DNA from 2 places in the Rubrilithobacter danxiaensis genome. Region 1 is predicted to be linked to the other one. Evidence: riboswitches for the same ligand, from Rfam matches in the RefSeq annotation. Region 1 holds a riboswitch; the other holds the start of a gene.
What was found. A riboswitch is a leader RNA that binds a small molecule or an ion and turns the genes downstream of it on or off. The one in region 1 is predicted to bind S-adenosylmethionine.
Positions count from the first base shown of each region.

Region 2: another riboswitch for S-adenosylmethionine. It lies ahead of metH (methionine synthase); the one in region 1 lies ahead of ACLCDL_RS00320 (homoserine O-acetyltransferase family protein).

Region 1 covers NZ_JBKOPS010000001.1:73,628-77,566, forward strand. The annotation lists gene mqnE (aminofutalosine synthase MqnE) at 24-1,220, opposite strand; gene ACLCDL_RS00315 (trans-sulfuration enzyme family protein) at 1,333-2,454, shown strand; SAM riboswitch class I at 2,542-2,644, shown strand; gene ACLCDL_RS00320 (homoserine O-acetyltransferase family protein) at 2,824-3,882, shown strand.
Region 2 covers NZ_JBKOPS010000004.1:34,197-38,135, reverse strand. The annotation lists gene metH (methionine synthase) at 1-1,978, opposite strand, end outside; SAM riboswitch class I at 2,157-2,258, opposite strand; gene ACLCDL_RS05985 (Bax inhibitor-1/YccA family protein) at 2,349-3,074, opposite strand; gene ACLCDL_RS05980 (BLUF domain-containing protein) at 3,353-3,784, shown strand; gene ACLCDL_RS05975 (VOC family protein) at 3,911-3,939, opposite strand, start outside.

The DNA.
Region 1 (3,939 bases):
GTATTTAATCTGTATTAAAATCATCAGGAATTTAACACAGGCAGTTTATAAAACGATTTTTTCTCTTCTTCCGAAAATTGATACTCTGAATAATCTGTCATTACATTATACAAAGTATCTCTTTCAACAGGCTGTCGCCCAACCTGCTTTATTAAATCAACTAATTCTTTGGTACTCATTGCCGGATGCTGTTCTTCAGCACCTGCCATGGAGTAAATTTTGGTGGTATCGTCTAAAGTACCATCTATATCATCTACTCCAAAATTCAACGACAGTTGGGCTGTATTGCGGCTAATCATTGCCCAATATGCTTTTATATGATCGAAATTATCAAGATAGATGCGGGAAATAGCATAATTACGAAGATCTTCAATAACAGAAACTTCCTGTATATGCGACATCTGATTATCCCTGTTCCTGAATTTCAGGGGAATAAAAGTCTGAAAGCCACCGGTTTTATCCTGAAGTTGACGTAACCGTTCCATGTGATCAACACGATGCCAGAATTCTTCTATATGGCCGTATAGCATGGTAGCGTTTGACCTCATGCCTAATTTGTGCCATTCTTCATGAATTTGCAGCCATTGTTCGGCATTACATTTGTCAGCAGCAATTTGTTCCCGTATTTCAGGATGAAAAATTTCAGCTCCTCCACCGGGAATTGACTGTAGGCCGGCTTCTTTCATCAGTTTCATCCCGGTAGCATAATCAATTTTAGCTTTTTTGAAAATGTAATGGTATTCTACCGGTGTAAGCGCTTTTACATGCAGTTCCGGACGATGCTCGTGTATTTTCCTGAACAGCTCGGAATAAAATTTCAAATCATACTGCGGCAGCACTCCTCCTACTATATGCACTTCAGTAACAGGCTGATCATCATACTTTTTCACGACATCAAGCATTTCCTGCATCGTGTACTCCCAGCCCTCAGCCCGCTGCTTTATCAGCCTTGAATATGAACAGAATTTGCAATCATATACACACAGATTGGTCGGTTCAATATGAAAATTCCGGTTAAAATAAGTCCTGTTACCATGACGCTTCTCCCGTATATAATTTGCGAGCGTACCAACAAAAGCAAGTTCAGCTTTTTCGTAAAGTAAAACACCTTCATCAAAAGTTAAACGTTCGTTGCTTTTTACTTTTTCAACTATAGATTTGAGGGAAGGATCGATAGTCGGATTATTCAGAAGTATTTCAAGATTGTGTTCTGCACCCATTCCTTAAACTTTGCACAAAAATAGGATAAAGCTATTAATTGTTCTATCATATTGATGCAAGTTTGAACAGGTAATTTTATAATTGCTAAATTTACAGCCCAGCACTTCATTTATGAAAATTGAAACTATCGCTATCCATGCCGGAAATCATATATCAGAAGATTCCAAAGCAGTTATACAACCCATCACTTTATCCACCACATTTGAACGGGGCGCAGACGGAGGATACCCGGGAGGCTACATGTACACACGGGCTAACAATCCCAACCGATCTTCGCTCGAAAATGTTGTAGCACAACTTGAAGGGGGCGCAGATGCATGTGCTTTTTCTTCAGGAAATGCTGCCGGCGCTGCCGTTTTCCAGGCATTAGAACCTGGAAGCCACGTTATTGCAGCAGACGATATGTATCACGGGCTGAGAAATCTTATTAACACCGCTTACAAAGGAGTTTTAGAAGTGGATTACGCTGATCTTTCAGATATTGAATTGCTAAAATCTCTTATTAAGGATAACACACGCCTTATCTGGATTGAAACCCCTTCCAATCCTTTATTAAAAATAACAGACATTGAGGCCATATGCTCGCGGGTAAAGACAAAAGGAATCAAGGTATGCTGCGACAATACTTTTGCCACTCCTGTTTTTCAACGCCCGCTCGAGCTCGGTGCAGATATTGTAATGCATTCTACAACCAAGTATTTCGGGGGACATAGTGATGTTTTAGGCGGAGCTTTAATAACAAAAGAAAAAGATACGATGTGGGATAAGATCAGAAGTTTGCAGGAACTTTCCGGTGCTGTGCCTTCTCCTTTTGATTGTTATTTAACCGTTCGGGGAATAAAAACATTACCATACCGAATGAAGGGACATGCCTTTAATGCTCAAAAAGCCGTTGAATTTTTGCAGAAACATCCTTTAGTTGAAGAAATATTTTATCCCGGACTGGAAACTCATAAAAATCATTTGGTTGCAGCAAAACAGATGATCGGTTTTGGCGGGATGTTTTCATTTCTGGTGAAAGGTGGTGCAGAAAAAGCAAGAAAAGTAGTTAACTCTACGCAATTATTTACCCAAGCAACCAGCCTGGGAGGTGTTGAAAGCCTGATTGAACATCGTGCTTCTATAGAAGGGCCAAACACGAAAACACCATTAAATTTGCTACGCGTATCAATCGGTTTAGAAAATATTGAAGATTTACTACAGGATTTATCGCAGGCGCTGGAAGCTGAATAAAAATTCTTTTATAAAAGTTAAAAATCTGTTAGCTTTGAAGCGTTGATAGCAATATCAATATTCATCAATATTCCAATTCAGGATTTTGATTTATAAAGAAGTGGCGAGAGAACGGGCTCGTAGACCCACTGGCAACCCTGACGAAACAGAAGGTGCCAATTCCTGTCCGCAGTTGCGGAGTATATAAATTATTAAAACATGAAACAGACAAAGACCCTTCCTCCGTCCGGCAAATTTTCGGACCCGAACCAGCCTCTTTATTTGACATCTCCGCTTTCTTTGTGGTACATGTGTCGGATTTAACATTTTTGGCAATCCTGCCATTTTGCAATCCTAATTAAAATTTTTGTTTATCTGACATCGTACAAAATGAGTTTTGAAGTATATAAATATAAGAAGCAATTCAAGCTGGAAAACGGCAAAAAAATCAAGAACCTGGAAATTGCTTATCATACCTATGGTAAACTTAATTCAAAAAAAGACAATGTAATCTGGGTTTGCCATGCGCTAACCGCAAATTCAGATGTGTTTGACTGGTGGAAAGGTTTATTCGGAGAAAATGGTTTCTTCAATCCGGAAGATCATTTTATTGTTTGTGCCAATGTTTTAGGCTCTGCCTATGGAACCACAAATCCACTAAGTCTCAATCCGTCTACAGGACAACCATATTATCTTTCATTTCCGGCTTATACCGTTCGTGATATTGTCAATGCACAAATCCTGCTGGCAAATCATTTACAAATTGAAAATATCGAACTGCTTATTGGTGGGTCCTTAGGAGGACAACAAGCTGTAGAATGGGCTATAATTGAGCCGGAAAGAATAAAAAAACTGGTTTTGATTGCCACCAATGCTTTTCATTCAGCCTGGGGAATTGCATTTAATGAAAGTCAGCGCCTTGCAATAAGCACTGATCGTACCTTTTATGCGCAAACAAAAGATGGCGGAAAAAAAGGATTGAAAGCCGCACGGAGCATTGCACTCCTTTCATATCGTAGTTATGAAACGTATGAAATAACGCAACAGGAAATATCTGCTGATAAAACCGATGATTTCAGGGCTTCGTCTTATCAGAATTACCAGGGAGAAAAGTTGGTTAACCGCTTTAATGCGTACAGCTACTGGTATTTAAGCAAAGCTATGGACAGCCATAATGTAGGAAGGCAACGGGGATCGGCAAAACAAGCCTTAGAAAAAATTACCGCAAAAACGCTGGTAACAGCTATTTCTTCCGACATTTTATTTCCACCGGAAGAACAAAAATTTCTGGCAAAAAACATCCGTAATTCCCGCTATATTGAAATTAATTCTCTTTATGGCCATGATGGTTTTTTGATTGAAACCGAACTTCTTACCAAAGAAATAGCAAATTTCCTTAATTCTTCTGCATCAGAGGAATCAATGGTAGTTCTTCATAAGATTGCGTGAAAACGATTGTCATTATAAGAAGCGTAGCCTTATTAATTATTCGACTACGCTTTTTCA
Region 2 (3,939 bases), on a different contig from region 1:
CGAGGGAATGGGATAAGCGTTCTTCTACAGTTCCTTTGCGCCATTCTTCGTCTTTAACGGTTTCTTTACCTTTTGATTTTACGGTTTCGGCATACTCTACCAGGCGTTCTGTAGCATCATCACGCCGGTTTAACAGCACGTCTTCTACCTTTTCAAGCAGTTCTTTAGGAATTTCTTCATAAACTTCGAGCATACCCGCGTTTACAATTCCCATATCCAAACCCGCTTTTATGGCGTGATAGAGGAATGCAGAGTGCATTGCTTCGCGGACAACATTATTTCCTCTGAATGAAAAGGAAATGTTTGACACACCGCCGCTTACTTTAGCCAGGGGAAGGTTTTCCTTAATCCACTTTGTAGCTTTTATAAAATCTACCGCGTAATTATTGTGCTCTTCAAGGCCTGTAGCAACGGTGAGAATATTAGGGTCAAAAATAATATCCTGGGGAGGAAAGCCTATTTCATTTACCAGGATATCATACGAACGTTTGCAGATTTCTGTCCGGCGTTCGTAATTATCGGCCTGTCCCTGTTCGTCAAATGCCATTACTACCACCGCCGCTCCGTAACTTAGTATTTTTCGGGCCTGCTCTTTAAACTTCTCTTCGCCTTCTTTTAGTGAAATGGAGTTTACAATCCCTTTTCCCTGCAGGCATTTTAAGCCGGTTTCAATAACCGTCCATTTGGAAGAATCAACCATGATGGGAAGCTTCGCAATATCCGGCTCTGAAGCAATAAGATTAAGAAACTTCTTCATCGCTGCTTCCGAATCGAGCATTCCCTCATCCATATTTACATCGATGACCTGTGCTCCGCCTTCAACCTGCTGGCGGGCAACAGCAAGGGCTGCCTCATAATCTCCACCCAAAATAAGTTTAGAAAATTTGGGTGATCCGGTAATGTTGGTACGTTCGCCAATATTTACGAAAATACTTTCGGGAGTGATGGTAACAGGCTCCAGTCCGCTCAGGCGGAGAAAAGGTTCAACAACAGGCACTTTTCTTGGAGGATATTTTGCCGCTTTTTCGGCGATACATTTGATATGTTCGGGAGTAGTTCCGCAACAGCCTCCTACAATATTTACAAACCCGTTGGCAATAAAATCTTCTACCAGGTGGGCGGTTTCATGCGGTACTTCATCGTAAGCACCAAATTCGTTTGGTAAGCCGGCATTTGGATACGCGGAAATATAACATGGGGCCTTTAACGAAAGTTCTTCAATATGAGGGCGCATTTCCTTTGCACCCAAAGCGCAATTAAGACCGATGCTCAGGATATTACCATGCGTTAAGGAGTTCAGGAAGGCTTCTACCGTTTGGCCGGAAAGGGTGCGCCCGCTGTTGTCGGTAATTGTTCCCGAGATCATGATCTCGATCTTTCTTCCGATCTCTTTCTCGTATCGCTTAACTGCAAATATTCCGGCTTTGGTAATTAGTGTATCTGTAATGGTTTCGAAAAGAAGCACATCGGCGCCGCCATCCACCAGTCCGCGTACCTGTTCATAGTAAGCTTCTGCGAGCTCATCAAAAGTAACTGCACGAAACCCCGGGTCGTTTACATCAGGCGACATGGAAGCCATTTTGGTGGTAGGCCCCATCGCACCTGCAACGAAACGCGGTTTATCCGGATTTTTTGCAGTAAACTCTGCCGCAATTTCTTTTGCGATACGAGCCCCTTCAAAACTCATTTCATAAGAAAGATCCTCCATCTGGTAGTCAGCCATAGAGATCCGCTGTGTACTGAACGTGTTAGTTTCTATAATATCCGCACCCGCAGCAAGATACTCTGCATGTATCGCTTTGATGATATCAGGCCTGGTGATATTAAGAAGATCATTATTCCCTTTTACGTCACAGGGGTGATCTTTAAAACGTTGCCCACGAAAGTCCTGTTCGGTTAACTGGTAACGCTGTATCATTGTACCCATTGCACCATCAATTACCAGGATGCGCTTTTCCAGTTCTTCTCTTATATCCATTTTTGAGTAGTACGTATAAGTTGTATGTTATAAGTTGTATGTTATAAGTTGTATGTTATAAGTTGTGGGTTGTAAGTTTTGGGGCAGCAGCTATAAGCTTTTTTTACTTATAACCTACCACGTAACTTACAACTCAATTTCAGCTTATTTTTGAAAAGTCGGGTATTTGTTTGACTTTCACTTATCTTCTTCGCCAACCGGCGAATAGAATTTAGCACCTTGTAAGCACAGGTTGCTAAGACTTCGCAGGGTCTATTCCCTCCGTCTTTCTCAATAAGCAGTACAAAAATGTGAATTTTTAATTTAAAAAGCAACAAAGGCGCTGAAAGCGCCTTTAAAACACAATCCTCTTTCAGGCCTGTGTTAAATATTATTTTCTGCCTCCAAATAAGCGCAGAAGAAAGAGAAACATATTAAGAAAATCAAGATAAAGGGTTAGGGCGCCCATAATTATCATTTTTTTTGATGAAGCCTCTCCGTATTCAAGCCCTTCAGATATTCTTTTTAATTTTTGCACGTCGTAAGCTGTTAAACCTACAAATATTGCTACACCAACAAAGCTGATGATATAATCCAACTGACTGCTGTTAAGAAAGAAATTCACAACAGAGGCAATAAGAATTCCTATCAGCAGCATGAACAGAATAGAGCCAAATTTTGTTAAGTCCTGATTTGTGGTATACCCGGCAATTGCCATTACGCCAAAAAGAAGGGAAGCGGTAATAAAGCATCCGAAAATTGAGGAAGCGGTAAAAACCAACAGGATAAAGCTTAAGCTGATCCCCGTTAGTGCGGCATAAGCTACAAACAGGCTTGTTAATACGGGATAAGATAATCTGTTCAACCCAAAAGACATTAAAAGTACAAAAGCCAGCGGTGAGAACATGGCGATCTTGCCCAGTAAGGTTGTTCGGCCTGTGTCGGTATTTATAAGAAGTTGGAGCAGCTCGATATCTGTAGAAAACCAAAAGGCACATAGCGCAGAAATGCCAAGTGCTGCAAACATCCATAAAAATATGTTGGCCATAAATTTTTTGGATGCAGATGATTCGAGTTGAACTACGTTTTGATAAGAGTAATCAGAGTTTTGTTCCATTTGATGTTTTATTTTAAACCACAAGATAAGAATTAAAACTTAATTCAGCCTTTTCATCAGTTGCTCTTCCACTTTTTTAAACACCTGTATCGGTTTCAGATTCCGCCATATTGTCCGCGTTTAAAACGGGATGGCTGAGATGAATGTTTTTTAATGCTCGATAAATGTTCCCCTTAAGATATAATTCTATTAGCCTTTTACACTGCAAATATTTGTCCTCCGCAGCTAAAATGGGGGCTAATGGGTAACCTTTTTACAAGGAACCCGTACATGGACTGATGGAAACATCATCTTTACATACTCTTCTATATGTGAGTACGGCCACAGAAAAACTATCAGATCAGGAGCTTACAGATATTCTTGCTATTAGCCGTAAGAATAACACTAACATGGGAATAACCGGTATAATGATATATGGCAACGGCAACATTATGCAATTGCTCGAGGGAGAAAAACAGGCACTTGATAACCTTTACCAGAAGCTAAAACAGGATCATCGTCATTTCGGATTAACAAAACTGCTCGATAAAAAAATCGATAGCAGAAGTTTTGAAAGCTGGTCGATGGGATTTAAAGCTGCATCTAAAAAGGAATATGCGTCGCTTGAAGGAGTTTTTAATCCATCAGATTCGGACACGCTAACTAATCTGACAAGCACCTCGGATACTGTTATTTCCATAATAAAGCATTTTGCTGCCACTAATAATTAGATAATTAATACTATTCAATAGCACTGTGTCTGCTTATTATCCGCATTTGGAACGCGGATACTTGAAAAATGTACATTTTTAATGTTCTATAAATCGTATAAAGGCTTGTTACCGATCTGTCTTATTTTAACCATCATAGGTATGAAATTCAGTTA